Regions from separate parts of the Streptomyces sp. NPDC048606 genome, predicted to be linked through region 1. Evidence: riboswitches for the same ligand, from Rfam matches in the RefSeq annotation. Region 1 holds a riboswitch; the other holds the start of a gene.
What was found. A riboswitch is a leader RNA that binds a small molecule or an ion and turns the genes downstream of it on or off. The one in region 1 is predicted to bind S-adenosylmethionine.

Region 1 (14,484 bases):
GTCGTTCACGTAGACGTTCACGAAGCGGCGCAGCTTGCCCTGGTCGTCCAGGACGCGCGCGGCGATGCCCGGGTGGTTCTTCTCCAGGGACTCGATGACCTCGGCGAGGGTCGCGCCCTCGGCCGGGACCTCGGCGACGCCGCCGGTGTAGGTGCGCAGGATGGTGGGGATGCGGACGTTGACGCTCATGGCGCTACTGCCTTTCCGGTAGTGCGGAGGAGAAGTGGTCAGGCCAGGCCGGCGGCGCGGAACGCGTCCAGGCTCGGGCGGATGGTGGCCGTCTGACCGCTGTCCGCGGCGACCGCCTCCAAGGTCTTCAGGCCGTCGCCGGTGTTCAGGACGACGGTCGTCAGCGACGGGTCGAGCTGCCCGTTCTCGATGAGCTTCTTCGTCACGCCGACGGTCACGCCGCCCGCGGTCTCGGCGAAGATGCCCTCGGTCTGCGCGAGGATCTTGATGGCCTCGACGACCTGCTCGTCGTTCACGTCCTCGACGAAGCCGCCGGTGCGGCGCGCGATGTCCAGGACGTACGGGCCGTCCGCCGGGTTGCCGATGGCCAGCGACTTGGCGATGGTGTTCGGCTTCTGCGGGCGGACCACGTCGTGACCGGCCTTGAAGGCGGTCGAGACCGGGGAGCAGCCCTCGGCCTGGGCACCGAAGATCTTGTACGGCCGGTCCTCGACGAGACCGAGCTTGATCAGCTCCTGGAGGCCCTTGTCGATCTTCGTCAGCTGGGAGCCGGAAGCGATCGGGATCACGATCTGGTCGGGCAGGCGCCAGCCGAGCTGCTCGCAGATCTCGTACGCCAGGGTCTTGGAGCCCTCGCCGTAGTAGGGGCGCAGGTTGACGTTGACGAAGCCCCAGCCCTCGCCGAGCGGGTCGCCGATGAGCTCGGAGCAGAAGCGGTTGACGTCGTCGTAGTTGCCCTCGATGCCGACCAGGTCGCCACCGTAGACACCGGCCATGACGACCTTGCCCTGCTCCAGGTCGTGCGGGATGAACACGCAGGAACGGAAGCCGGCGCGGGCGGCGGCGGCGCCGACGGCGCCGGCCAGGTTGCCCGTGGAGGAGCAGGAGAGGGTGGTGAAGCCGAAGGCGCGGGCGGCCTCGACGGCGATGGCCACGACGCGGTCCTTGAAGGAGTGCGTCGGGTTGCCGGAGTCGTCCTTGACGTACAGCTTTCCGGTGACGCCGAGCTCCTTGGCCAGGTTGGCCGCGTCCACGAGCTTGGTGAAGCCGGGGTTCAGGCTGGGCTTGGAGGCCACGTCCGCGGGGACGGGCAGCAGGGGGGCGTAGCGCCAGATGTTGTTCGGGCCGGCCTCGATGGCGGCGCGCAGGGCCTCGGGGTCACCGGTGGGCAGGTCGTAGGAGACTTCCAGCGGTCCGAAGCACTCGGCGCACGCGAAGATCGGTCCGAGTTCGAAGCGGGTGCCGCACTCGCGACAGGAAAGACCGTTGGCCGGTCCGAGATCGACAGAGGTGGCGACAGTCTGTGCAGCCATGATGGCGAGGCCCTTTCTCCTCATCTTCCCCATGGCGCACTTCGCCATGAGACGGAATTGGCACCTTCCCTAGTCGGGGACCCCGCTGATGTCGCCGATGGCGATCGCGAGAACCGACTGGAGGGTTGCCGGGGCTTCAACGGGCCGTATCCCTCTGCCCCTCTGGATGAGCGGTATGGCGCCGGCTACCGCGCTGGAGGGCGCGCCGGTGCGTTTGTGCGCGGGACCCCCGGCATGCGGTGGTCCTTCGCGTTGTTCAAGACTGTAACCGAAGGGCCGGGCGGTTGAGACAGCCGTCCGAACGGCGAGATGGATCACATTTCGGCCGAAAACACCGAGCGTCAGGGAGTACCGACAGTGCTGGATGAGGTGGAGCGCTGGCTGGCCGACCGCTCCTGGTCCGCCGCCGACCGACCGCTCGACCAGCTGATCGAGCGGAAACGGGCCACCGGGACGACGGTCAGCGTCGTGCTGCCCGCGCTCGACGAGGAGGCCACGGTCGGGCGGATCGTCGAGGTGATCCGGCGCGATCTGATGGACGGCCCGGACCTCCCGCTGGTGGACGAGCTGGTGGTCGTCGACTCCGGGTCCACCGACCGCACGGCGGAGGTGGCGGCGAAGGCCGGCGCCCGGGTGGTGCACCGGGACGCGATCCTGCCGAGGATCGAGGCGCTGCCCGGCAAGGGCGAGGTGCTGTGGCGTTCCCTGCTGGCCACCACCGGGGAGGTCGTCTGCTTCGTCGACGCCGACCTGCGCGACTTCTCGTCCGTCTTCGTCTCCGGGATCGTCGGGCCGCTGCTGACCGACCCCGAGGTGCAGTTCGTCAAGGCGATGTACGACCGCCCGCTGGGGGACGCCCCCGGCCAGGGCGGCCGGGTGACGGAGCTGGTGGCGCGCCCGCTGCTGAACCTGCACTGGCCCCGGCTGGCCGGTTTCGTGCAGCCGCTGGGCGGCGAGTACGCCGTGCGCCGCTCCCTGCTGGAACGGTTGCCCTTCCCCGTCGGCTACGGCGTCGAGCTGGGCCTGCTCGTGGACGCGCTGCACACCGCCGGACTGGACGCGCTGGCCCAGGTGGACGTCGGCGTCCGGCTGCACCGGCACCAGGACGGGCAGGCACTGGGCCGGATGGCCGCGGCGATCTACCGCACGGCGCAGCTGCGGCTCTCGCGCGGGCATCTGGTGCGGCCGGAGCTGACGCAGTTCGAGCGGGGGCCGGACGGGTTCGTCCCGCGGACCCACCCCGTGGACACGGAGGAGCGCCCGCCGATGGTGGAGATCGCCGAGTACGCGGGGCGGTGCGTGGCCTGACCGCCGCGTGCCCGGGCCCGTGCCCCGGCGCGTCGCGGACGTCCCCGGCGCGGGCCAGGCCCCGACCGGTGCACGCGGCGGGGGCGCGCCGCCCGGGCGCGGCCGGGGGCACGGAGCGGGGGCACGAGACGTACACGAGTTTGAGCGCGGGTGCCCCGGGCTAGGTTCGCGACATGGCTTCTCAGGTACTCGTCGCCGCCAACCGCGGCCCGCTCTCGTACGCCCTCGCCGCCGACGGCACGCTCACCGCCCGGCGCGGCGGGGGCGGTCTCGTCTCCGGCCTCTCCGCCGCGCTCGCCCGGCAGCCGGAGGCCCTGTGGATCTGCGCGGCCCTGTCCGACGCCGACCGCGAGGCGGTCCGGCGGGGGGTGGCCGAGCCGGGCGTGCGGATGCTGGACATCGATCCGGGGACCTACGACGACGCGTACAACGGCATCGCGAACTCGGTGCTGTGGTTCACCCACCACCACCTGTACGACGTCCCGCGCGAGCCCGTCTTCGACGCGGAGTTCCGGCGCCGCTGGGACTCCTACGTCGCCTACAACGACGCCTTCGCCCGCGCCCTGGCCGAGGAGGCCGCCGAGGGGGCGGCCGTCCTGGTGCAGGACTACCACCTGGCGCTGGTCCCGGGCGCCCTGCACGCGCTGCGGCCCGACCTGCGGATCGCGCACTTCACGCACACCCCGTGGGCCTCCCCCGACTTCCTCGGGATGCTCCCGGACGACGTGCGCGCGCGGCTGCTGGAGGGGATGCTCGGCGCGGACGTCGTGGGCTTCCACACCGAGGCGTGGGCGGAGGCCTTCCGGGCCGGGGCGGGCGCGGCCGCGGCGGGCTCGAAGCCGGCGGTGTTCCCGCTGGGCGTGGACGGCGACGACCTGCGGGCGCTGGCGCACCGGCCGGAGGTGGACGAGAAGCTGGCGGCGCTGCGGGCGGAGGTCGGCGAGCGCAGGACGATCGTCCGCGTGGACCGCACCGAGCTGTCGAAGAACATCCTGCGCGGGCTGCTGGCCTACCGGGAGCTGCTCGTGACCCGGCCCGAGTGGCGCGAGCGGGTGGTGCACCTGGCGTCCGCCTACCCCTCGCGGCAGGACCTGGAGGTCTACCGCTCCTACACCGCGGCGGTGCGGGAGCTGGCGGCGGAGATCAACGAGGAGTTCGGCGTGCCCGGCTGGCAGCCGGTGCTGGTCTCCGTCGAGGACGACTTCGCGCGCTCGCTGGCCGCGTACCGGCTGGCGGACGTGGCCCTGGTCAACCCGGTGCGCGACGGGATGAACCTGGTCGCGAAGGAGATCCCGGTGGTGTCGGAGGCCGGCTGCGCGCTGGTCCTGTCCACGGGTGCGGGGGCGTACGAGGAACTGCGCGCGGACGCGCTGACGGTGAACCCGTACGACGTCTCGCGGACGGCGCGGGCCCTGCACGAGGCCCTGACGATGCCGGCCCCGGAACGGGCGGAGCGGACGAAGCGGCTGGCGGCGGCGGCCACGGCGCTGCCGCCGGCGACCTGGTTCGAGGCGCAGCTGGCGGCGCTCGGGCGCTGAGCGCCGCGGGTGGGCGCCCGTCCTCGGGCGCCCACGGCGGGCGGATCGGCGGGCGCCCGGGGCGGGCGGCGTCTCAGAGCGCGGCGGCCAGCGAGGCGAGGAGGGCGACGACCTCGGAGGGGCCGGACAGGACGAGGTCGGCGCGGGAGGCCAGTTCCGGGACCTCGGCGGAGCCGCTGCACACGAGCAGGCCGGGCAGGCCGTCGGCGCGGCGCTTCTCGACGGCGGAGTAGGCGGCGAGGTCGCCGAGGTCGTCGCCCGCGTAGAGGACGGCCTCGGCGCCGCGCTCCTGGAGGAACTCGGTCAGGGCGACGCCCTTGTCCATGCCGGGCGGGCGCAGTTCCAGGACGGCCCGGCCCGGCTCGACCATGAGCCCATGGCGGGCGGCCAGCTCGGTGAGGGGTTCGCGCAGGGCCGCGAAGGCCCCTTCGGGGTCCTGGGCGCGGCGGGTGTGGACGGCGAGCGCCCGGCCCTTCTCCTCGATCCAGGTGCCGCGCCAGGCGCCGATCGTGTCGAGGAAGCCGGGCAGTTCGGCGCGTACGGCCGCGACGCCCGGGTGTTCGGCGGGTGCGTGGACGATGCCGCTGACGGCGTCCCAGCGTTCGGCGCCGTAGTGGCCGAGGACCACGAGGTGTTCGAGGCCGGGTACTCCGGCGAAGCCCCCGTGGCGGACGGCGACGCCGGCGGGTCGGCCGGTGACGACGGCGACCGCGGCGACCTTCGGGGCGAGGGCGGCGAGCGCGGCCACGGCGTCGGGGTGGGCGCGGGCCTGGTCGGGGTCGGGGACGATGTCGGCGAGGGTGCCGTCGAAGTCGAGGGCGATCACGGCCCCGCGCGGTGCGCGGAGGAGGGCTTCGAGTCCCTCGCGGCCGGCCGCGGTGGTGGGCACGGGCATCGGCGGATCGTGCGGATGGCTCCCCATGCGTTCGACCCTACCGGGGTCGGGCGGGGACGCCCACCCCTTCTCAGCGGCGGGCCCGCCGGCCCTCGCGGATGCGCCGGAGGCGGTTGACGGTGCCCGGGGCGTGTTCGAGCGCGCGTGGATCGTCCATCAAGGCGTTGAGCAGCTGGTAGTACCGCACGGGGGTCAGGCCGAGGCCCTCGCGTATCGCCCGTTCCTTGGCGCCGGGGCCGGGCCAGGTACGGGCTTCGTACGCCAGTACGGCGGTCTCGACGGCGGTCAGCGCGGCGGGCCCGGGCGCTCCCGGCCCCGCCCCCGCTCCCGCCTCTGCCGCCGCTCCCGCCCCCGTCTCCGCTTCCTCGCGCCCGTCGTCCGTCATACGGCCAGATTAACGGCGGGCGCCGACAGCGCCGGCGGGGGACCGGTTCAGCGGTCGCCGTCGGCCTTGCGGGCCTTGAGCGCGATCTCCTCCAGGACCTTCCCGGGGTTGCCGCCGGGCTGGACGACCTGTCCGATGTTCTGCTTCACGTCCTCGCTGACGCCGGCCCAGGACTTCTTGCCGACCGGGTACAGCTTGGAGTTCGGCAGGGCGGCGAGGAAGGTCTTCAGCTGGGCGGCGGACCCGCCCGAACTGGCCTCCATGGCCCGGTACCCGCTGGTGGTGACCGGCAGGAGGTCGTACTTGTTGGTGAAGGTGGTCACGTTCTTCGCGGAGAAGAGGTGGTCCAGGAACTTCCCGGACTCCTTGCGGTGGCCGTTCTTGAAGGCCATGACCCAGTCGGCGACGCCCATCGCGGAGTGGTCGGTGCCGTCGGTGGTGGGCGGCTGGACCATGCCGAACTTCACACCCTTGCCGGCGGCCTGCTTGAGCAGCGTGGGGTGGCCGTTGAGCATGCCGACCTCGCCGCGCGTGAAGGCGTCGAAGGCGGCCTGGCGGTCCAGCTTGCCGGGCTCGACGGGGCCGGTCAGGCCCTGGCCGACCAGCTTGTCGCGCAGGAACTCGAAGGCCTTCACGTTCTCCGGGGAGTCGATCTGGTAGGCGTCCTCGTTGTCGGTGTAGCCACCGCCGCCGGAGAGCATCCACATCATCGACTCGGCCTGGGCCTCCTCGCGGCCCAGCGGCACGGCGAAGGGGGTGGGGACGCCGGCGGTCTTCAGCTTCTTGGCCGCCGCCTCCAGGTCCGCCCAGGTCTTCGGCTGCCAGGGGGCGGTGCTGTCCTTGGGTATGACGCCGGCGTCGCCGAGCAGCTTCTGGTTGTAGAAGAGCAGGCGGGTGCTGGCGACGAAGGGCATGCCGTACTGGACGCGCTTGACCTTGCCGGCGTCGGCCAGGGGCGCGAGGAAGTCGGCCTCGGTGGTGACGGAGAGCAGTTCGTCGGTGGTGTAGAGCTTGCCGGCCTCCGCGTAGTCGGCGTAGGCGCCGATCTGCGCGATGTCGGGGGCCTTGCCCTCCTTGACCATGGCGGCGACCTTGGCGTCGACCTCGGACCAGGAGTAGACGCTGACCTCGACGTGGACGTTCGGGTTGTCCTTCTCGAAGGACGCGGCGAGGTCCTTCCAGTAGCCGGCGGAGGAGTTCTGCGGATTGTCGCCGTAGTCGGCCGCCACGACCCGGAGGGTCACCTCGTTGTCCCCCGTGAGACCCGACACGGTTCCGCAACCGGTCAGCGTCACGGCGGTCAGGCACAGCACGGCCCCGGTGGCGGCCAGGCTCAGGTAACGGCCCTTCACGGTTCTCGATCCACCCCTTGTTGTACGTACGATTCGACGTAAGGTCTACACCACTTTGCCGTCGCCTCCACATCCGGAACGCCGTCACGCGGCGGACTGTGTCCGGACCGTGTCCGGAGAGCGGTCCTGATTTGTATGGTCACTCAACAATTCCCCCCATTGGACTAGACCTTTCCCCGCCGAGCACGCGAGACTGTCCTCTGTGAAACCCGTGAAACACGTCATCGCCCTCGATGTGGGCGGCACCGGGATGAAGGCCGCCCTCATCGCCGGCGACGGCACCCTGCTGCACGAGGCACGCCGCGCCACCGGCCGCTCCCGGGGCGCGGAGGCCGTCGTCGAGACGATCCTCGACTTCGCCGCCGAACTCCTCGCACTCGGCGCCGAACGCTTCGGGGCGACCGCCTCGGCCGCCGGCGTCGCCGTACCCGGCATCGTCGACGCCGAAGCGGGGATCGCCGTCTACGCGGCGAACCTCGGCTGGCGCGACGTACCGCTGCGCGACATGCTCAGCAGACGCCTCGGAGGCATCCCCGTGGCCCTCGGCCACGACGTGCGCACGGGCGGTCTCGCCGAAGGCCGCATCGGCGCCGGACAGGGCGCCGACCGTTTCCTCTTCGTCCCCCTCGGCACCGGCATCGCCGGCGCCATCGGGATCGCCGGCCTCATCGAGGCCGGCGCCCACGGCTACGCCGGCGAGATCGGGCACATCGTGGTCCGCCCCGGCGGACCCGAGTGCGGCTGCGGGCAGCGCGGCTGCCTGGAGACCCTCGCCTCCGCCTCCGCCGTCTCCCGCGCCTGGGCCGCCGCCTCCGGCGACCCCGAGGCGGACGCGGCGGACTGCGCCAAGGCCGTGGAGTCCGGCGACGCCCGGGCCCGCGAGGTGTGGCTGGCCGCCATCGGCGCGCTCGCCGACGGCCTCGTCACGGCGATCACCCTGCTGGACCCCCGCACGCTGATCATCGGTGGCGGGCTCGCCGAGGCGGGGGAAACCTTGTTCACACCACTACGGACGGCCGTCGAGGAACGCGTGACGTTCCAACGACTGCCCGAGATCGTTCCGGCGGCCCTCGGGGACACGGCCGGATGCCTGGGCGCAGGGCTGCTCGCCTGGGACCTACTCGCCACGGAGGTACCTGCCTGATGTCCGGAAGCGCACACAGCACCGTTCTCTCCGGCGCCAGGGTGGTGCTGCCCACCGGGACCGTCGCCAACGGCAGGGTCATCGTCGAGGGCGCCCGGATCGCCGGCAGCGCCCACGAGGGCGCCGACGTCGTCGACCTCTCGGGGCACTGGATCGTCCCCGGCTTCGTCGACATGCACAACCACGGCGGCGGCGGCGCCTCCTTCACCTCCGGCACCGCCGAGGAGGTCCTCCAGGGCGTCCGCACCCACCGCGAACACGGCACCACCACCCTCGTCGCCTCCACCGTCACCGGCGAACTCGACGAACTGGCCCGCCGCGCCGCCCTGCTCGCCGAACTGACGCAGGCGGGCGAGATCGCCGGCATCCACTTCGAGGGCCCCTTCATCAACGCCTGCCGCAAGGGCGCGCACAAGGAGGACCTGCTGCGCGACCCCGACCCGGCCGAGGTCCGCAAGCTCGTCGACGCCGCGCACGGCGCCGCCCGCATGTTCACCCTCGCCACCGAACTGCCCGGCGGACTGGACTCCGTACGCCTGCTCGCCGAGCACGGCGTCATCGCCGCCATCGGCCACACGGACTCCACCTACGACCAGACCCGCCAGGCCATCGACGCCGGCGCCACCGTCGCCACGCACCTCTACAACGCCATGCCGGGCCTCGAACACCGCGCGCCGGGACCGATCGCGGCGCTGCTGGAGGACGAGCGGGTCACCGTCGAGCTCATCAACGACGGCACCCACCTGCACCCCGCCATGCTGGAGCTGGCCTTCCACCACGCGGGCGCCCACCGCGTCGCGCTGATCACCGACGCGATGGACGCGGCCGGCTTCGGCGACGGGATCTACCACCTCGGCCCGCTGGAGGTCGAGGTCAAGCAGGGCGTCGCCCGCCTCGTGGAGGGCGGCTCCATCGCCGGCTCCACCCTCACCCTGGACACCGCCTTCAAGCGGTCCGTCACCGTCGACCGGCTGCCGGTGGAATCCGTGGTCCAGGCGATCTCCGCCAACCCGGCCAAGCTCATCGGCCTCTACGACGAGGTCGGCTCGCTGGACCCCGGCAAGTACGCCGACCTCGTCGTCCTCGACGAGGCCTTCGACCTCAAGGGAGTCATGCGGCGCGGCGAATGGATCGTCAAGCCGACCGTCTGACCGGCCCCTTCGCCGACCGACGGCGCCACCGAGGCGCCACAGGTGCACCACCGGGGCGCCCGGTCGGCGGGCGGTCGGCGCCCTTTCGGCTGCCTTTCGACGGCTTTCGGCCGTACGGAGCGGGGCGGCGGGCCCACGGGACTGGGCCCGCCGCCCCGTATTTGGCATGATCCCGGCATTCACCGAGACCGGGGCTGACCATGATCCTCACCGTGACGCTCAACACCGCACTCGATGTCACCCACCGGGTGCCGCGACTGCTCCCGCACACCTCCCACCGGGTCACCGGTGTCACCGAACGCCCCGGCGGAAAGGGCCTGAACGTGGCCCGGGTCCTCGCCGCGCTCGGCCACGAGGTGACGGCCACGGGCTTCGCGGGCGGACCGACCGGCGCCCTCGTCCGCGAACTCCTGGCCGACGGCACGGGCGTCGTCGACGCCCTCGTCCCCTGCGCGGGCGCCACCCGCCGCACCCTGGCCGTGGTCGACGAAACCACCGGCGACACCACGCAGTTCAACGAACCCGGCCCCCAGATCGACCCCGCCGAATGGGCCGCCTTCCTCCACCGCTACACCGAACTCGCCGCGAGGGCCCGCGCGGTCGCCCTGTGCGGCAGCCTGCCGCCCGGCGTACCCGTCGGCGCCTACGCGCTCCTCGTCCGCGCCGCCCGCGCGGCCGGCGCCGCCCCGGTGCTCCTCGACACCAGCGGCGAGGCCCTGCGCCGGGGAGTCGCCGCCCGACCGGAGATCATCAAGCCGAACGCCGCCGAACTGGCCGAACTCACCGGCTCCCGCGACCCGCTCCCCGCCACCCGCGCCGCCCGCCGGCGCGGCGCGCACGCGGTGGTCACCTCCCTGGGCCCCGCCGGACTCCTCGCCGCCACCCCCGACGGCACCTGGCGGGCGACCCCGCCGCGCCCCCTGTCCGGCAACCCGACCGGCGCGGGCGACTCCGCCGTGGCCGGCCTCCTGTCGGGCCTCGCCGAGGACCTCCCCTGGCCCGCGCGCCTGACCCGCGCGGTCGCCCTCTCGGCGGCCACCGTCCGCTCCGCCACCGCCGGCGACTTCGACCCCGGCACCTACGAGGAGATCGCCCCGCAGATCACGGCCGTCCCGCTGCCGGCCCCGTAGCCCGCGCCCGAGGCGACCGGCGCCCCGCGCGACCGGCGCGGGAACGGCCGGCACGGGAACGGCCGCGGCGGGAACGACGGAGGGGGAGACGCACCCGGTGCGTCTCCCCCTCGTCGCGTCCGTCGCCGACGGGCCGGTCGGCCGTCAGCCCCGGGACCAGCCCGAGCCCAGGCGCAGCTGGTCGAATATGGCCTCGCACTGGTTGCCGGCCTCACACGAGATCTTCATCGTGTTCGTGCCCTTCTTGAGGGTGATGAAGGCGAAGGTCCGGGTCCAGCCCTTGTCCCAGGCGCCCGCCTCGGCCTTGGAGAAGTTGGCCAGGTTCAGCGACTGCGTCGGGCTCTGCCCGTTGACCGTCAGCGTGACCTTCGCGTCCTTGCCCGGCACCGCGTAGTTGACGTGCAGCGTGTACTCGCCGCCCTCGGGCACGTCCGCGGTCCAGGTCAGCGCGGCGCCCGTCTGGTTGAAGTTGCCGACGTACTGGCCGCCGGAACTCTTCGAACCCGGAACGGAGTTCTGGAGCAGCGCGCCACCGGTCAGCGCCATGCCGCTGCCGGCCGCCTCCCCCTTGGGGAGCGGGACCTGCGAGGCCTCGGGCGAGGCCGAGTTCTGCGGGGCGGACGGGTCCTGCTTCGGCGGCACCGGCTGCCCCGACTGGGAGGCGGCCTGGTCCTTGCCCTTGTCCTTGTCGTTGTCCTTGCCGAAGACCACCGCCGCGCCGATGCCGATGCCGATCGCACCGACCACGGCGACCGCCGCGATGATCAGGCCCTTGCGGCTGGACCCGCCGCCCGCGCCGCGCGCACCGCGCCCGCCGCCGCCGTGACCGCCGCCACGCGGGGGCGGGGTCGGCTGGGAGTACTGCTGCTGCTGGGGAACGCCGTACCCGCCGGCCTGGAGCGTCTCGGGGGCCTGGTACTGCGCCTGGTAGGCCGGACCCTGCTGCTGGGGCGGCACCGCCCCGCGCTGGCCGCCGTACGTCCGCTCGCCGACGGTGCGGACCTGGTTGTAGGAGGTACGGGGCACGCCGGGCTGGACCCCGGGCTGCCCTGCGCCCGTCGGGCCCGGGTAGCCGTATCCACCGCCCTGACCGGGCGGGGTGGCTCCGGCGGCCTGGCCGTCCGCGTAGAGGTAGCCGAACGGATCGTCGTCCTCGGGCTGGTTCGCCCCACCGTGCGGGCCGTTGTTCGCGGGCGTCGTCATCGCAGGTCACTCCTTTCGACCCCCGGGAGCCTACCCCGAACACGTGCACCCACGGGTGGCCGTTCCACTCAGCCGGCGCGACGGTGCGCCTTGGAGCGCGACCGCTTCTCGATGTACATCCGCTGGTCGGCCGAGCGCAGCACCTCGTCCGCGGACATCCCGCAGCTCGCCCAGCCGATCCCGAAACTCGCCCCCACGCGGACCGCCCGGCCGTCCACGCGGATCGGCGGGATGATCGCGTTGCGCAGCCGCACGGCGAGATCGGCGGCGTCCGCCGCGCCCAGCCCGTCGGCGAGGACGACGAACTCGTCACCACCCAGCCGGGCGACGGTGTCACCGTCCCTGACGCAGGTCGTCAACCGGCGGGCCACCTCGATCAGGACCGCGTCGCCCGTGTGGTGCCCGAACCGGTCGTTGATCGACTTGAAGCCGTCGAGGTCGCAGAAGAGCACAGCGAGCCCCTTCGTGCCGTCGTCGATGTCCGTGGAGGGCGCGACGGTGTGCACGTGGTGGTCGTACGGGCCGCCGTCCACCCGGTCCGGGCTGCCCGTCGGCACGGCGCCGGGGAAGTCGAAGGCGTCCCCGCCGCTCCCGGGGTAGCCGCCGGTCCCGGGGTAGCCGGCCGTCCCGGGGTAGCCGGCCGCCGCCTCGCCCGGGCCCGTGTGCGGATCGGCGCCCGCGCCCTCGCCGTATCCGGGGTATCCGGGGTGGCCGCCGTATCCGGGGTGGCCGGGGTGGCCGCCGTATCCGCCGTGTTCCCCGGTGCCGGCGGCCGCGCCGGGGCGTGCCTCGAAGGCCGCGTCCAGGGCCTCGACGGCGGTGGCCCGCGCGGAGGACTGGGGCCGCCTGCACAGGCGGGCGCCGAGGCGGGCGCGCAGCTCGGCGCTGTTGGGCAGGCCGGTCAGGGAGTCGTGGCTGGCGCGGTGCGCGAGCTGGAGCTCGTGCCGTTTGCGTTCCTCGATGTCCTCGACGTGCGTCAGAAGGAAGCGGGGGCCGTCGGCCGCGTCGGCGACGACGGAGTTGCGCAGCGAGACCCACACGTACGTGCCGTCGCGCCGCCCGAGGCGCAGCTCGGCCCGACCGCCCTCGGCGGAGGTGCGCAGCAGGGTGCCGATGTCCTCGGGGTGGACGAGGTCGGAGAAGGAGTAGCGGCGCAGGACGGAGGCGGGGCGGCCGAGCAGGCGGCAGAGCGCGTCGTTGGTGCGCAGCAGCCGGCCGTGCTGGTCGCCGCCCATCTCGGCGATGGCCATGCCGCTGGGCGCGTACTCGAAGGCCTGCCGGAACGACTCCTCGCTGGCGCGCAGCGCCTGCTGCTCGCGCTCCAGCCGGACCAGGGCGCGCTGCATGTTCGCGCGCAGCCGCGCGTTGCTGATCGCAATCGCGGCCTGGAAGGCGTACATCTGGAGCGCCTCGCGCCCCCACGCGCCGGGGCGGCGCCCGTTGCGCGGTCTGTCCACCGAGATGACACCCAGAAGTTCCCCGCCCGTCGCGTACATGGGGGCGTAGAGGCGGTCCTCGGGATGCCATTCGTCCTCGAACCGCGGGTCGGGGCCGTCGGTGTGCCACTGGGGCACGTCGTCCTCCAGCAGGACCCAGCCCTCGGTGTGCGGGATGAAGCGCAGGCCGTCCCAGTCCTCGCCCATGGCCAGCCGGCGTTCCCAGGAGGGGCGCGATCCGACGCGGCCGGTGATCAGGGCCTCGGCGGCCGGGTCACCTGCGAAGGCGGCGACGACGAGGTCCCCGTCGGGGCGTACGAGATTGACACAGGCGAGTTCGTATCCGAGGCCCTTCACGATGCCGTCGACGACGGTCTGAAGGGTGTCGGCCAGGCTCCGGGCGGTGTTGAGCTCGGCCACCACCTGGTGCAGCTGCCGCAAGGTCGCAAGACGGACGTACGGCTCCGACTCGGTCTCCATTGCTCGCTCTCCCCGAGACCTCGACAGCAACTCCAGGTTTGTCATCGGCGTTTCGTTGCGGTGTCCCGTCCACTGAATCACAGTGAGCTGCGCGGCACGTACACAGGGTCAACAAATCTTGCTCTCTGTGACTCAAGTCACATGAGATGAATAACAGGGCGCGCTGCGGGCGGTGTTGGGTGGGAGCGCTCCCGCTCGTTCTCGCGAGCAAACGATACGCCCGGGGGCCTAGGACGGGAGGTGGGGCGCGGCTCGGACCTCGGCCCGATGTGCCCGGCGCGCGTTCGGCACTAGCGTTCGGGTCGTGCCGAACACGACCGTTGATACGACCGCAGCACCGACCGTCACCCCCCATCCTGAGGGGGTGAGCAACGACGAGTTCCGGGCCGCCATGTCCCGACTGGCGGCGGGCGTGTGCCTGATCACCGCGCACGAACCGCCCCTGACGGCCGGCGGGCCGCGCGGGGAGGACGTCGGGATGACCGCCACCGCGTTCTTGTCGGTGTCGCTGGAACCCCCGCTGGTGCTGGTCAGCGTCCGGGAGGGGTCCCGGATGGACGACCTGCTGGCGGAGCAGCCGCTGTGGGCGGTGTCGGTCCTCGCGGAGGGCCAGGTCCAGGTCGCGGGACGGTTCGCCATGAAGAACCGGATCAGTGACCGACTGCTGTTCGAGAACCTGCCGCACGTACGGGGCGAGGTGTCGGGGGCGCTGCTGATGACGGACGCGCTGGCCACGCTGGAGTGCCGTACGGAGTCCCGCGTCACGGCCGGGGACCACACCCTGGTGATCGGCCGCGTCCTGCGCGCCGCCGTGCCCACCCCGGAGGCGCCGCCGCTGACCTACTTCCGCGGCCGCTACCGGCACCTGGCCCCGTAGGACCGGACGCCCCGGCTCACGGCCGCGGCGCCACCGGGCCGCGGCGTCGCCCGTCTCGGCGTCGCCCGTCTCGGCGTGCGGAT
Region 2 (14,484 bases), on a different contig from region 1:
CGGGGCGCCGCACGCTGGCCTTCGACACCACCCCGGCCAAGAAGGTCCTCCAGGTCGAGTTCGGCCCGGACGGGGGGACGTACGGCGTCGGACAGCCCTTCACCGCCGAACTCAGCGAGCCCGTCAAGGACAAGGCCCAACGGGCCCTCGTCGAACGCGGCCTGGTCGTCGACGCGCCCAGCGGAGTCGAGGGCGCCTGGCACTGGGTCGACGACAAGAACCTGCACTACCGCCCGAAGGACTACTGGCCCGCGAACACCGAGGTCTCCGTACGGAGCAACCTGGAGGGCGTCAAGATCGGCGACGAGCTCCACGGAACCGCGTCCAAGCCGGTGAAGCTGGAGATCGGCGACCGCGTGGAGGTCACCACCGACGCCTCCTCGCACTACCTCACGTTCGAGCGCAACGGAGAAGTGATCAACACCATTCCGGTGACCACCGGGAAGCCGGGCTTCTCCACCCGCAACGGGGTCAAGGTGGTGCTCGGGAAGCAGTACTTCGTCCAGATGCGCGGCGACACCGTCGGCATCGGCGGCAGCGAGTACTACAACTTGCCCGTCTACTACGCCACGCGGGTGACGTGGAGCGGTGAATACGTGCACGCCGCGCCGTGGTCCATCGGCTCCCACGGCTACGAGAACGTCAGCCACGGCTGCACCGGCATGAGCACCGGCAACGCCGCCTGGTTCTACGAGAACATCACCGAGGGCGACATCGTCAAGGTGATCAACAGCATCGGCGACGACATGGACACCTTCGGGAACGGCTACGGCGACTGGAACATGGACTGGAAGGAATGGCGCGAGGGCAGCGCCCTCCTGAAGGGCACCCAGGAAGGCCGCAGCCCCCTCGACCAGGCCCGCCTGCGCCCCACCGTGTAGCCGCGCGCCCGATCCGACGGCCGGGCCGACGCGGCGCCGGGCGGGATCGGGCGGGACCAGACCCCACGGGCGTCCGTACGGGCGCCCGTGGGGCGTTGTGGGGCGCCGCGGGGGCCGCAGGGACCGCGTGGCCCCGGAGAGGCCCTCGGGGGCCCCTCGCGCGCCGCTCAGGCGTCCAGGGACAGCCGGGAGCGCAGGAGGCCCGCCAGGACCTCGGGGAAGTCCACCGGATCCACCGGAAGGGTGACGGCGGCGTCCGCGCGGCTCCAGGTGGCCAACCAGGCGTCCTGCGGGCGCCCCATCAGCAGCAGCACCGGGGGGCACCGGAAGATCTCGTCCTTGATCTGCCGGCACACGCCCATGCCCCCGGCCGGGACCGCCTCGCCGTCCAACACGCACACGTCGACGCCGCCCGCGTCCAGTTCCTTGAGAACCGCCGGAAGCGTGGCGCACTCCAGGAACTCCACCGGCGGCAGGTCCGCCGCCGGCCTGCGCCCGGCCGCCAGCCGCACCTGCTCCCGGGTGCCCGCGTCGTCGCTGTAGACCAGAACCCGCGCAGTCGCCCGCATTTCGTTCCTCCACGTGTCCGTGAATCACGCTGATGATGCGCGGGATGCTACTCCGTCCGACCGGCTGTCAACATCGGTTCGGACAGCCTCCCGATCACTCGTCTGATGGGCCGTTCGGGCCTAGCGCACGCCCCTGACACTCCGAACGGCACCCCCCGGGGTGAGGGCGGGATAAGCGACCGACATAATGTCGGTCGTGGCGACAGCAACGACAGTAGATACCGGGCACGCGCACCCGACGGTCAACCGGCCGAACCTCGTCAGCGTCGGAACCATCATCTGGTTGAGTTCCGAGCTGATGTTCTTCGCGGCCCTCTTCGCGATGTACTTCACCCTGCGATCCGTGACGGGCGCCGAGTACTGGACAGAGCAGGCATCGAGCCTGAACCTGCCCTTCTCGGCGACGAACACCACGATCCTGGTGCTCTCCTCGCTCACCTGCCAGCTCGGCGTATTCGCCGCCGAGCGCGGTGACGTGAAGAAGCTCCGGACGTGGTTCATCATCACGTTCGTCATGGGTGCGATCTTCATTGGCGGCCAGGTGTTCGAGTACACCGAGCTGGTCAAGCACGAGGGCATGTCTCTCTCGTCAGGCCCGTACGGCTCGGTCTTCTACCTGACCACCGGCTTCCACGGTCTGCACGTGACGGGCGGTCTCATCGCCTTCCTGCTGGTCCTCGGCCGGACGTACGCGGCCAAGAGGTTCACCCACGAACAGGCCACGTCGGCCATCGTCGTGTCCTACTACTGGCACTTCGTCGATGTCGTCTGGATCGGCCTCTTCGCCACGATCTACCTGATCAAGTAGCGAACACGTCGCCGGGCCCGCGCCCGGCACTCCATCCAGAAACACCGACGCAGAAGATCCTGACACCGGGGTAATCCGTGAAAAAGCTCTCCGCACGACGACGCCATCCGCTGGCGGCGGTCGTCGTTCTACTCTTCGCGCTGGCGGTCACTGGGGGGCTGTACGCCGCCTTCGCGCCCGCGAGCAAGGCGCAGGCCGATGAAACCGCCCAGTCCCTCGCCATCGAGGAGGGCAAGAAGCTCTACGCCGTGGGTTGCGCAAGCTGCCACGGGACCGGCGGTCAGGGTTCGTCCGACGGCCCCAGCCTGGTCGGCGTCGGCTCCGCGGCCGTCGACTTCCAGGTGAGCACGGGCCGCATGCCGGCCCAGCAGCCCGGCGCGCAGGTGCCGAAGAAGCCGAACATCTACTCCCAGGCCCAGATCGACCAGCTCGCGGCGTACATCGCGTCGCTCGGCGCCGGTCCGATCACGCCCCACGAGAAGCAGTACGACCCGGCTGGTGCCGACATCGCCAACGGTGGTGAGCTCTTCCGCAACAACTGCGCGCAGTGCCACAACTTCACCGGCGAGGGCGGCGCGCTGACGAACGGCAAGTACGCCCCGAACCTCGAGGACGTTTCGCCGAAGCACATCTACGAGGCCATGCTCACCGGCCCGCAGAACATGCCCTCCTTCCCGGACAGCACCATGCCGGAGAAGCAGAAGAAGGACATCATCGCGTACCTCCAGAACGTCAACGGCGAGAAGTCGACGAACCCCGGTGGCCTCAAGCTCGGTGGCCTCGGCCCCGTCTCCGAGGGTCTGTTCGGCTGGATCTTCGGTCTGGGTGCGTTGATCGCTGTCGCCGTCTGGGTCGCGGCCCACACCGCTAAGGCCAAGAAGTCATGAGTAGCCAAGACATTCCCGAAGAGAAGCACCTGCCGAGCGAGCAGGGCGACGCGCACCACGCCGGCGTGGCGGTCGCGGACGACCCGTTCGCCGACCCCGGCCTCCCGGTCCACAAGCCGCGCATCCAGGACATCGACGAGCGGGCCGCCAAGCGGTCCGAGCGCACGGTCGCGATGCTGTTCACGCTGTCGATGCTGGCCACGGTCGGCTTCATCGCGTCGTACGTGGCCCTGCCGGTCGACAAGATCGTCTACATCTTGCCCATCGGGAAGGTGAGCGCCCTGAACTTCGCCCTGGGCCTGACCCTGGGCGTGGCTCTGTTCTGCATCGGCGCGGGCGCGGTCCACTGGGCCCGCACCCTGATGTCCGACGTGGAGGTCGCCGACGACCGTCACGAGATCGCCGCTTCGCCGGAGGTCAAGGCGCAGGTCATGCAGGACTTCGCCGATGGTGCGAACGAGTCCGGCATCGCCCGCCGCCCCCTGATCAAGAACACGATGATCGGCGCGCTGTCCATGCTGCCGCTGTCGGCCCTCGTGATCATGCGCGACCTCGGCCCGCTGCCCGAGGACAAGCTCCGCAAGACCCTGTGGTCCAAGGGCAAGCTGCTCATCAACCAGAACACGATGGAGCCGCTGCGTCCCGAGGACGTCCTGGTCGGTTCGCTGACCTTCGCCATGCCGGAAGGCCTGGAGGAGGACCAGCACGACTTCCAGGTGCAGATCGCCAAGGCCGCCCTGATGATCGTCCGTATCCAGCCGGAGGACATCAAGGACAAGAAGGAACTGGAGTGGTCCCACGACGGCATCGTGGCCTTCTCCAAGATCTGCACCCACGTCGGCTGCCCGATCAGCCTGTACGAGCAGCAGACGCACCACGTGCTCTGCCCGTGCCACCAGTCCACCTTCGACCTCTCCGACGGCGCCCGTGTCATCTTCGGCCCGGCCGGTCACGCCCTTCCGCAGCTGCGGATCGGCGTGAATGACGAAGGCTTCCTCGAGGCGCACGGCGACTTCGACGAGCCCGTCGGTCCTGCATTCTGGGAGCGCGGATGAGCACTGCCACCGAGTCCAAGACGGCGCGCAAAGCGCCGGCCGGCGAGCGCGTAGCGGACTGGGCGGACGGCCGCCTGGGCATCTACACCCTCGCCAAGGCGAACATGCGCAAGATCTTCCCGGACCACTGGTCCTTCATGCTGGGTGAGATCTGCCTCTACGCCTTCATCATCATCATCCTCACGGGTGTGTACCTGACGCTGTTCTTCCACCCGAGCATGAACGAGGTGGAGTACCACGGCTCGTACGTGCCGATGCAGGGCGTCATGATGTCCGAGGCCTTCGCCTCGACCCTGGACATCAGCTTCGACGTCCGCGGTGGTCTGCTCATCCGACAGATCCACCACTGGGCGGCGCTCATCTTCGTCGCGGCCATGGTCGTGCACATGATGCGCGTGTTCTTCACGGGCGCGTTCCGCAAGCCGCGCGAGGTCAACTGGATCTTCGGCTTCCTGCTGCTGGTCCTCGGCATGTTCACCGGCTTCACCGGTTACTCCCTGCCGGACGACCTGCTCTCGGGTACCGGTGTCCGCTTCATGCAGGGCGCCATCCTCTCCGTCCCGATCGTCGGCACCTACCTGTCGATGTTCCTGTTCGGCGGCGAGTTCCCGGGCGGCGACTTCGTCGCACGCTTCTACTCGGTCCACATCCTGCTGCTGCCCGGCATCATGATGGGTCTGCTGGTCGCGCACCTGATCCTGGTCGTGTTCCACAAGCACACCCAGTACGCCGGCCCCGGCAAGACCGAGAAGAACGTCGTCGGCATGCCGCTGCTGCCGGTCTACATGGCCAAGGCCGGAGGCTTCTTCTTCCTGGTCTTCGGTGTCATCGCGGCCATCGCGGCGATCGCCTCGATCAACCCGATCTGGGCGCTCGGCCCGTACCGTCCGGACCACGTGTCCACCGGCGCGCAGCCCGACTGGTACATGGGTATGCCGGAAGGCCTCATCCGAGCCATGCCGGGCTGGGAGATCAACCTGTGGGGCCACACGCTCGTCCTGGGCGTGTTCATCCCGCTGGTGCTCTTCCCGCTGGTCCTGGGCGCCATCGCCGTCTGGCCGTTCATCGAGTCCTGGGTCACCGGGGACAAGCGCGAGCACCACATCCTGGACCGCCCGCGCAACGCCCCGACCCGTACGGCCTTCGGTGTCGCCTGGATCTCGGAGTACATCGTGCTCCTCATCGGCGGCGGCAACGACATGTTCGCCCAGTACTTCCACCTGTCGATCAACTCGATCACCTGGTTCGTCCGGATCGGCTTCTTCGTCGTCCCGGTCCTGGCCTTCATCGCCACCAAGCGGATCTGCCTCGGCCTCCAGCGCCGGGACCACGACAAGGTGCTGCACGGTCGCGAGACCGGCATCATCAAGCGTCTGCCGCACGGTGAGTTCGTCGAGGTCCACGAGCCGCTCTCGCAGGCGAAGCTGCACACGCTCACCTCGCACGATCAGTACGAGCCGCTCGAGATCGGCCCGACGGTCGACGAGAACGGTGTCGAGCGCAAGGTGACGGCCACGGAGAAGCTGCGCGTGAAGCTCAGCAAGGGCATGTTCGCGGAGGGCAACCAGATCCCGAAGCCCACCGTCGAGGAGTACAAGGAGATCCAGAGCGGCCACGGCCACCACTGATCTCCGGCATGACAGCTTGAGGGATTGATTCAGGTCAATCCTGGTGTCGCCACGGCGAGAGCCCCGTCCAGTGTCTGGACGGGGCTCTTCGCCTTCCTCCGGCGCTGGATAGGCTGAGATCGTTCCCATTTCGACGTGGACCCCGACATCGGGTGGCCGACCAACAGCAGGAGCTGACCATGAACGTTGCGACCCCGGCAGGCGGCGACAGCGTGGCGGCCCGTGGCTGGCCGGGCGTCCTCGACGCGCTGCTGACCGGCCAGGACCTCACCGCCGACGACAGCGCCTGGGCCATGGACCGGATCATGCGCGGTGAGGCCACCGACGCGCAGATCGCCGGTTTCGCGGTCGCCCTGCGCGCCAAGGGCGAGACCGTGGCGGAGATCAACGGTCTCGTCCGGGCGATGTACGACCACGCCAACCTGATCGAGGTCCCGGGCCGGACGGTGGACATCGTCGGCACCGGCGGCGACGGAGCGAAGACCGTCAACATCTCGACGATGTCCGCGGTCGTCGTGGCCGGAACCGGCGCCAAGGTCGTCAAGCACGGCAACCGGGCCGCGTCCTCGGCGTCCGGCTCCTCCGACGTCCTGGAGAAGCTCGGCGTCAACCTGGACCTGACCCCGGAAGGGGTGGTCCGGGTGGCCGAGCGGGCGGGCATCACCTTCTGCTTCGCGGTGCGGTTCCACCCCTCGCTGCGGCACGTGGCCGCCGCCCGCAAGGAGCTGGGCATCCGGACCACGTTCAACTTCCTCGGCCCGCTGACCAACCCGGCGAAGGTGCGGGCCCAGGCCACCGGCGTCGCCGACGCCCGGATGGCCCCCATCGTGGCGGGCGTCCTCGCCGAACGCGGCTCCTCGGCGCTCGTCTTCCGCGGTGACGACGGCCTTGACGAGCTGACCACGACCGCCACCTCCCGGGTGTGGTGGGTCCGCGAGGGCACGGTCACCGAGCTGCCCTTCGACCCGCGCGACGTCGGCATCGAGCTCGTCGACGTCTCGCGGCTGCGCGGCGAGGACGCCTCCTACAACGCGGACGTGGCGCGCCGGGTGTTCGCCGGCGAGACCGGCCCCGTACGGGACGCCGTCCTCCTGAACGCGGCGGCGGCGCTCGTGGCCCTGGACCCCGGTACGGGCTCGCTGGAGGAGCAGATCGCGGCGGGCATCGCCCGAGCGGCCGAGGCCATCGACTCGGGCGCGGCCCGTGCGGCCCTGGAGCGCTGGGTGGCGGCCAGCAACGCCTGACCACGCGGGGCGCGGGCCGTCCGCCGCGCGGACGGCCCGCGGTGAGAACGGCGTGAAAGAGGCGTGGAGGAACAGACCCCGGTCCGCATGGCGGACCGGGGTCTTGTCTTCGGAGGATCTTGTGGCAAGATGCTCACAGGTCACGAGTGACAGCGTTTAGGCCCCGGCTTGCTGTCCGGCAACCCTCCTTCCGTGGCGGGGTGCCCCGGGTGATGACCAGGTCGTAGGCAGCAAGGCCTGCGGCAAGCGCGGATCCCTCGACACCAGGGGTCCTGGTCTCTCGAGGAGCTTTTCCGTGAGCAAGCGAATGCGATAGGGCGAATCCGCCCCTTCTTCACCCCTCGGACCAGGGTCGCCTCCGCGCACCCGCCTTCCTCCTCCGAGGCCTTTCCCGTACCCCCGACGGCCGCGCCGCCGTATCCGCGTACGGGCACACCGAAGCCATTCAGCCCTGCCTGCCGGGAGATACCGCCATGTCCGCATCCCTGAACGCCGCCGCTTCCTCCGCCACCGCCACCGTCGCCGCCACGTCCGCCGCCGCGTGCGCCGCTTCCGCGGAGCCCGCCTGTGACGGGCCGCTCCCGGTCCTCGGCCGCGACGTCACCGTCCCCCTCGTGACCGGCGGCGAGGTCACCTACGCGGCCCTGGACTACGCGGCCAGCGCCCCCGCCCTCCAGCGGGTCTGGGACGACGTCGCCGCGTACGCCCCGTACTACGGCAGCGTCCACCGCGGCGCCGGCTACCTCTCGCAGCTGTCCACCGACCTCTTCGAGCAGAGCCGGGTCACGGTCGCCGAGTTCCTCGACTGCCGCCCCACCGACCAGGTGGTCTTCACCCGGTCCACCACCGACTCCCTGAACCTGCTCGCCGCCGTGCTCCCGGCCGACTGCCAGGTCTTCGTCTTCGAGACCGAGCACCACGCCTCGCTCCTGCCGTGGACGAAGGCCCAGGTCACCTACCTCAACGCGCCGCGCACCCCGGGCGAGGCCGTCGCCACCCTGGAGCGGGCGCTGGCCGACCGCGAGCCCTACGGCCCGGCCCTGGTCTGCGTCACCGGCGCCTCCAACGTCACCGGCGAGCTGTGGCCGGTCAAGGAGCTGGCCGCGGCCGCGCACGCGCACGGCGCGCGGATCGTGCTGGACGCCGCCCAGCTGGCGCCCCACCACCCCGTCTCGGTGCGGGAGCTGGACGTGGACTGGGTCGCCTTCTCCGGGCACAAGCTCTACGCGCCCTTCGGCTCGGGCGTCCTCGCCGGCCGCGCCGACTGGCTCCGGGAGGCGCAGCCCTACCTCGCCGGCGGCGGCGCCTCCCGCAAGGTCGCCCGTCGGGAGGACGGCGGCGTCGACGTCGAGTGGCACACCACGGCCGCCCGCCACGAGGCCGGCTCCCCGAACGTGATCGGCGTCTACTCGATCGCCTCCGCCTGCAAGGCTCTGACCGAGGCCGGGTTCGACTCCCTCGTCGCCCGCGAGCGCCACCTCATCGCGAAGGTCCGCGAGGGCCTCGCCGAGGTCCCGGCGGTCCGCGTCCTGTCCCTGTTCGGGGACGACGCGCCGCGCGTCGGCGTCATCTCGTTCGTCGTGGACGGCTGGAACAGCTCCCACTTCGCGGCCGCGCTGTCCGCCGAGTACGGCATCGGCGTCCGCGACGGCCTCTTCTGCGCCCACCCGCTGGTGCGCACCCTGCTCGGCAGCGAGCCGCAGGAGCCGGGCGAGTGCGGGGCGCCCGAGGCGGCGCCCGGCGAGCGGTCCCTGAACGCGATCCGCGTCAGCTTCGGGGCGGGCACCCCCGACGAGCACGTCGAGCGCTTCGTCGGGGCCGTCAAGGAGCTGGTCGCGGACGGCGCCAAGTGGCGCTACCGCACGGAAGAGGGCCGCTGCGTCCCGGCCGTCTGAGGCGCGGCGCGGGCGGGGGCGCCGGGAGCCGGTGGGCCCGGCCGGGGGGAGACCACCCGGCCGGGCCCACCGGCTCCCGTGCCTGCCGGGCGCGGCGCGGGCCGGGCGCGGCGCCGGCCCTCAGGCGTCCAGGCCGATGGCGAAGGCCGCTTCGAGGTCGTGCTGCGAGTAGGTGCGGAACGCGACGTGCGTGTCCGTGGCCTCCACGCCGGGGATCTTGCTGATGCGGCCCGGGATGATGTCCGCCAGGTTCTCGTGGCGGGCCACGCGGACCAGGGCGATGAGGTCGTACGTACCGGTGACGGAGTAGACCTCGCTGACGCTGTCCAGCGCGGCGATGGACTCGGCGATCTCGGGGATGCGGTCCACGCTGGTCTTGATGAGCACGATCGCGGTGATCACGGCTGGCTGTCTCCCTCGACTGCGGTCACTGGTCGTCCCACTCTAGTCGTACGCCGATAACGCACCCACGCGTACAGGAAGCCCACCGAGAAGCCCACGACGTGCGCGAGGTACGCCACTCCGGGGCCGCTCTCCGCCCGGTGCGCGGCCAGCCACTGGAGCCCGAACCAGAACAACAGCACGATCCACGCCGGGAAGCGCAGCGGCAGGAACAGCAGGAACGGGAACAGGCTCGTCACCCGCGCCTTGGGGAAGAGGCACAGGAAGGCGCCGAGGACCGCCGAGATCGCGCCGGAGGCCCCGACCAGCGTCTGGTCCGAGGAGGCGTTGGCCGCCGCGTACGCGGCGAGGGCCAGGTAGCCCGTGGTGACGTAGAAGACGAGGAAGGGGACCCGGCCCATCCGTTGCTCCGTCATCGCCCCGAAGACGTGGAGGAACAGCATGTTCCCCAGCAGGTGGAGCCAACTGCCGTGGACGAAGAGGGCCGTGAGCGGGGTCAGCAGCGGTCGTCCGGCACCCGAGAAGAGCTCGTCGGGGACCACGCCCCAGTGCCGGAAGTACGCGGTGCCGTTCGCGAGCAGCCGCTCGCCCGTGCCGTAGGTCGGATTCAGGCCCGAGGCCGGGCCGAAGAGGAACGCCGCGCAGCAGCCGGCGATCAGCGCGTACGTGACCACGGGGCCGCGTGCGACGTCGGCTACGCTCCGCCACTTTACGATCATGAGACAGAGCATGACGCAGGTGGACCCACCTGACGGCGGTGCCAGGCCGTAGGGTTACGTGCTGCGGTCCGCCGACCGCCGCGGAAGGCTTTGATTGAATGAGCTACGAAGGAGAGAGCGGCCTGATGACGGTTCCCCTGCCGACCGACACCACCCGGTGGCGCTGCACCCTGTGCGGCAACCTCACGCGGTTCGACGTCACCCGATCGTCGAAGGTCGTGGAGTACGTCCACCTGGACCTCGCCGGGGAGCCCAAGGTCGAGGAGCGCGAGGTGGTCAGTGAGACCATCGAGTCGGTGCGCTGTCGCTGGTGCAACGCGGTGGACCAGATCGAGCTCGTGGACAGGCCGGGCGCCGACTCCTGACGGAGCGGGGCCCACAGTAGATCACGGTAGGGGTGACGGATTGTGGAGCCAGCAAGCGGCGCCGGGTCGGCCGACGCGGCCGGCGACGCCGCGGAGGTCCTCGACCGCCCGCTGCCGGAAGGCGTGCGGCGCCGGGTCGTCGCGCTCGTCTCGGACGCCTTCGGCGGACTGACGGTCGCGGACCTCCCGGCGCAGCTGCGCCAGTACGCCCGTTTCACCCCGAGCCGGCGCGCCAAGTTCGCGGGCAACGCGATGGCCGCCGCCGTGGAGAGCGACGCCGTCTTCCGCGGCCGGATCGCGGAGAAGGTGCGCGAGGCGCAGCCGGAGCTGGCCGGGGCGCTGGACGCGGGCGCGCCGCCCGCCGCCGCCGATCCGCTGGACGTGGCGGCCGCCGCGTACGTGCTGCGCCCGGCGGGCTGGGTCAAGTTGGTCGCCGCCGCGGGGGAGGAGGCGCAGCGCGCCGACGCCGAGCGGGTCGGGGACGAGACCCGGCGGGAGCTGGAACGGCTGCGCGAGGAGCTGGCCCACGTACGGGAGAGCCACCGCGCCGGCGGGGACCAGGTACGGGCCGAGCTGGAGGCCGCGCGCAAGGAAGCGGAATCGCTTCAGCGCAAGCTGCGCAGCGCCCTGAGCGACGTCAAGCGGGGCGAGGCGGCCCTGCGCAAGGTGGGCGCCGAGATCGACGGGATCCGTTCGGAGGCGGCGGCCCAGGTGGCGGCGGCCGAGAGCGAGAGCCGCCGGCTCAAGTCCCGCCTGGCGGAGGTGGAGTCGGCGCTGGAGACCTCGCGGCGGGCCACCCGCGAGGGGCGCAGCATCGAGGACATGCGGCTGCGGCTGCTGCTGGACACCGTGTTGGACGCGGCGGCCGGGCTGCGGCGCGAGCTGGCGCTGCCGCCGGTCTCGACGCGCCCCGCGGACACCGTCGAGGCGGTGGAGCCGGGTCGGATGACGCCGAAGGACATCGCGGCGCGGGCGCTTTCGGAGACCGATCCGGCCCTGCTGGACCAGTTGTTGGCGCTGCCGCAGGCGCACCTGGTGGTCGACGGCTACAACGTGACGAAGACCGGCTATCCGACGATGCCGCTGGAGAAGCAGCGACTGCGGCTGCTCGGCGGGCTGTCGATGCTGGCCGCGCAGACGGGCGCCGAGATGACCTGCGTCTTCGACGGGGCGGAGCTGGCGGCGCCGGTGCTGCTCGCGCCGCCGCGCGGGGTGCGGGTGCTGTTCTCCAAGGCCGGTGTGACGGCGGACGAGTTGATCCGCCAGCTGGTGCGCGCGGAGCCGCCGGGCCGGCCGGTGGTCGTGGTCTCCACCGACCGCGAGGTCGCCGACGGGGTGGCGAAGGCGGGGGCCCGGCCCGTGACGTCGGCGCTGCTGCTGAAGCGGCTCGCCCGGGTGTCCTGACTCCGGACGCGGCGCGGGCCGCGTCCGCCGCGCGGGTCGTGTCCGTCGTGGGCGTTCCGGGTGGATCGGCCCCTTCGGGGGCGGGCGCGGGGACGCACCGTGAGCCCGTCGGCACGCGGTGTGCGCCGCGGTTGACGAAGCCGGGCGGTCAAGCGGAATTTTGCGTCCGACCCTTTGAAGTGATCAAGGACTGGTCACTATGGTGCGCCCAAACCTTCGTGCGATGGGTCACCCGTTCGGGGTGTCGGGCGGGGGTGTGCCCGCCGGACGCGCCCCGCGCCCGGCGGCCGGAGGGTGAAGGAGTCCGCCCCCGTGGCGTCCCACCGTCGAACCAAGCCGCCCGCCCGCGCGCGCGTGAGCGTGCTCACCGCCACCGCGGCGGCGGCCGTCGCCCTCTCCTCCCAGTCGGCCGTGGCCGCCCCCGACCGACCGACCAAGGACGAGGTCAAGGCACAGGTCGACGCCCTCTACGAGGAAGCGGAACGGGCCGGCGAACAGTCCAACGGGGCCCGCGAGCGCCAGGAGAAGCTGGAAAAGGAGATCGAGCGGCTCCAGGACCGGGTCGCCCGCGACCAGGGCGAGCTGAACGACCTGCGCAACGCGCTCGGTTCGCTGGCCACCGCCCAGTACCGCGGCGGCGGGCTCGACCCCGCCGTGGCCCTGCTCCTGTCCGCCGACCCGGGCGGCTACCTCGACAGGGCCTCCACCCTCCAGCGGTTGAGCGGCAGGCAGGTCGAGGCGGTCGCGCGGATCCAGGCGAAACAACGCGCCCTCGCGCAGCAGCGCCAGGAGGCCGCCGGCAAGCTCGCCGACCTCGACGCGACCCGCGAGGAACTCGCCGCGAAGAAGAAGACCGCCCAGGACAGGCTGAACCGGGCGCAGACGCTCCTCAACACGCTGACCGCGCGCGAACGCGCCCAGTTGAAGGAGGACGAGGCGAAGGAGGGCCGCGGCGCCGCCCCCGCCGCGCCGGTGGGCGCCTCGGGCCGCGCCGGGGCGGCGCTGGCCGCCGCGAAGACCAAGCTGGGCAGCGCCTACATCATGGGCGCCACCGGCCCCGGCGCCTACGACTGCTCCGGACTCACGCAGTGGGCGTACGGCCAGGCGGGCGTCGCCATCTCCCGCACCACCTACACCCAGGCCAACGACGGCACCCGCATCGGCCGCGACCAACTGCGCCCCGGCGACCTGGTCTTCTTCTACGACGACCTGCACCACGTCGGCCTGTACGCGGGGAACAACACCACCCTGCACGCCTCCAACCCGCGCGGCGGCGTCAAGTACGAGTCCCTGGACAACATGCCGTTCCGGTTCGGCGTCCGCATCTGAGGCCCGCCCCGTCCGGCGTCCCGGCGGGCGCCCCCGTCCGGCGCTCCGGAGGGACGCGCCGCACACCGCCCATCCGGGCGAATTGCGGGGAGCCGACCTGACCGCGCGCCCCGCCGGTGACCTGCGAACGCGGCGGGGCGCCCCCGTACGGGCCCTTCGGAGGTCGTTGGTCGGCGCGTGGTCGCGCGGCTACTGTCTGCCAGCGCGGAACCCCGGCCCACGGCCGTCCACGGGGGGCGGACCCGGGGCCGCGCAGCGGAAGGGAGCGGTTCCACGTGGCGTCCCATCGCCGGACCGGGCTCAGCGGCCCCGACCGGAACACCAAGGTCACCGTCTTCACCGCCGCCGCGGCGGGCGCCGCCGTGGCCCTCGCGGGCGCACCCGCCGGAGCGGCCCCCACGCTCCCGCAAGAACCCCAGGGTTCCCGCGCCCAGGTCGACCGCCTCTTCGAGGAGGCCGAGAAGGCCACCGAGGCCTTCAACGAGGCGGGCGAGAAGGCCGACCGGCTCCGGGCCGAGATCGGCCGGGCCCAGGACGCGGTGGCCCGCGGCCAGGACCGCATCAACACCATGCGCGGGGTCCTGGGCACCTTCGCCGGAGCCCAGTACCGCTCCGGCGGCATCGACCCCACCGTCGAGCTGATGCTCTCCGACGACCCCCGCGACTACCTCGACAAGGCCGCCGTGCTCAACCGGCTCAGCGGTCGCCGGGCCCAGCAGCTCGGCGAACTCCGCGAGGAGCAGCGGCGGATCGGCCAGCAGCGCGAGGAGGCCGGCCGCAAGCTCGCTGCGCTCGACGTCCTGCGCTCCGACGTGGCCCGCCACAAGCGGTCCGTCACCGCGAAGCTCGCCGCCGCCCGCAGGCTCCTCGACGCCATGCCCTCCGGGGAGCGCGCCGACTTCGAGCGGGCCTCCCGGTCGGCGGGCCGCGCCGACGGCCTGCCGGAACCGGCCCCGGCGTACGGCGGCGGCCGGGCCTCCGGGCGGGCCATGACGGCCGTGATGGCGGCCCGCGCGGCCGTCGGCCGGCCGTACGTGTGGGGCTCGACCGGCCCCTCCGGCTTCGACTGCTCGGGGCTGATGGTGTGGTCGTACCGCCAGGCGGGCGTCTCGCTGCCGCGCACCTCCCAGGCCCAGCGCCACGCCGGGCGGCAGGTGCCGCTCTCGCAGGCCCAGCCCGGGGACCTGGTCACGTACCGCTCGGACGCCAGCCACGTCGGCATGTACGTGGGCAACGGCCAGGTGGTGCACGCCCCCTACCCGGGGGCCCGGGTCCGCTACGACCCCGTCGGGATGATG

Region 2: another riboswitch for S-adenosylmethionine. It lies ahead of AB0D01_RS19755 (aminotransferase class V-fold PLP-dependent enzyme); the one in region 1 lies ahead of thrC (threonine synthase).

What each region holds. Positions count from the first base shown of each region.
Region 1 is NZ_JBEZIB010000011.1:127,570-142,053, forward strand. Features, by position in the region: gene AB0D01_RS14640 (MoaD/ThiS family protein) at 1-189, opposite strand, end outside; gene thrC (threonine synthase) at 228-1,526, opposite strand; SAM riboswitch class I at 1,520-1,675, opposite strand; gene AB0D01_RS14650 (glucosyl-3-phosphoglycerate synthase) at 1,860-2,810, shown strand; gene AB0D01_RS14655 (trehalose-6-phosphate synthase) at 2,984-4,348, shown strand; gene otsB (trehalose-phosphatase) at 4,422-5,270, opposite strand; gene AB0D01_RS14665 (DUF3263 domain-containing protein) at 5,314-5,628, opposite strand; gene AB0D01_RS14670 (extracellular solute-binding protein) at 5,676-6,980, opposite strand; gene AB0D01_RS14675 (ROK family protein) at 7,192-8,124, shown strand; gene nagA (N-acetylglucosamine-6-phosphate deacetylase) at 8,124-9,275, shown strand; gene AB0D01_RS14685 (1-phosphofructokinase family hexose kinase) at 9,476-10,405, shown strand; gene AB0D01_RS14690 (CBM35 domain-containing protein) at 10,550-11,608, opposite strand; gene cdgB (diguanylate cyclase CdgB) at 11,677-13,524, opposite strand; gene AB0D01_RS14700 (flavin reductase family protein) at 13,829-14,401, shown strand.
Region 2 is NZ_JBEZIB010000017.1:69,458-83,941, reverse strand. Features, by position in the region: gene AB0D01_RS19790 (Ig-like domain-containing protein) at 1-881, shown strand, start outside; gene AB0D01_RS19785 (hypothetical protein) at 1,049-1,450, opposite strand; gene AB0D01_RS19780 (heme-copper oxidase subunit III) at 1,638-2,258, shown strand; gene AB0D01_RS19775 (c-type cytochrome) at 2,336-3,145, shown strand; gene AB0D01_RS19770 (Rieske 2Fe-2S domain-containing protein) at 3,142-4,200, shown strand; gene AB0D01_RS19765 (cytochrome bc complex cytochrome b subunit) at 4,197-5,828, shown strand; gene trpD (anthranilate phosphoribosyltransferase) at 6,008-7,072, shown strand; SAM riboswitch class IV at 7,211-7,327, shown strand; gene AB0D01_RS19755 (aminotransferase class V-fold PLP-dependent enzyme) at 7,546-8,967, shown strand; gene AB0D01_RS19750 (Lrp/AsnC ligand binding domain-containing protein) at 9,088-9,369, opposite strand; gene AB0D01_RS19745 (rhomboid family intramembrane serine protease) at 9,366-10,088, opposite strand; gene AB0D01_RS19740 (hypothetical protein) at 10,214-10,453, shown strand; gene AB0D01_RS19735 (NYN domain-containing protein) at 10,493-11,857, shown strand; gene AB0D01_RS19730 (NlpC/P60 family protein) at 12,170-13,186, shown strand; gene AB0D01_RS19725 (NlpC/P60 family protein) at 13,462-14,484, shown strand, end outside.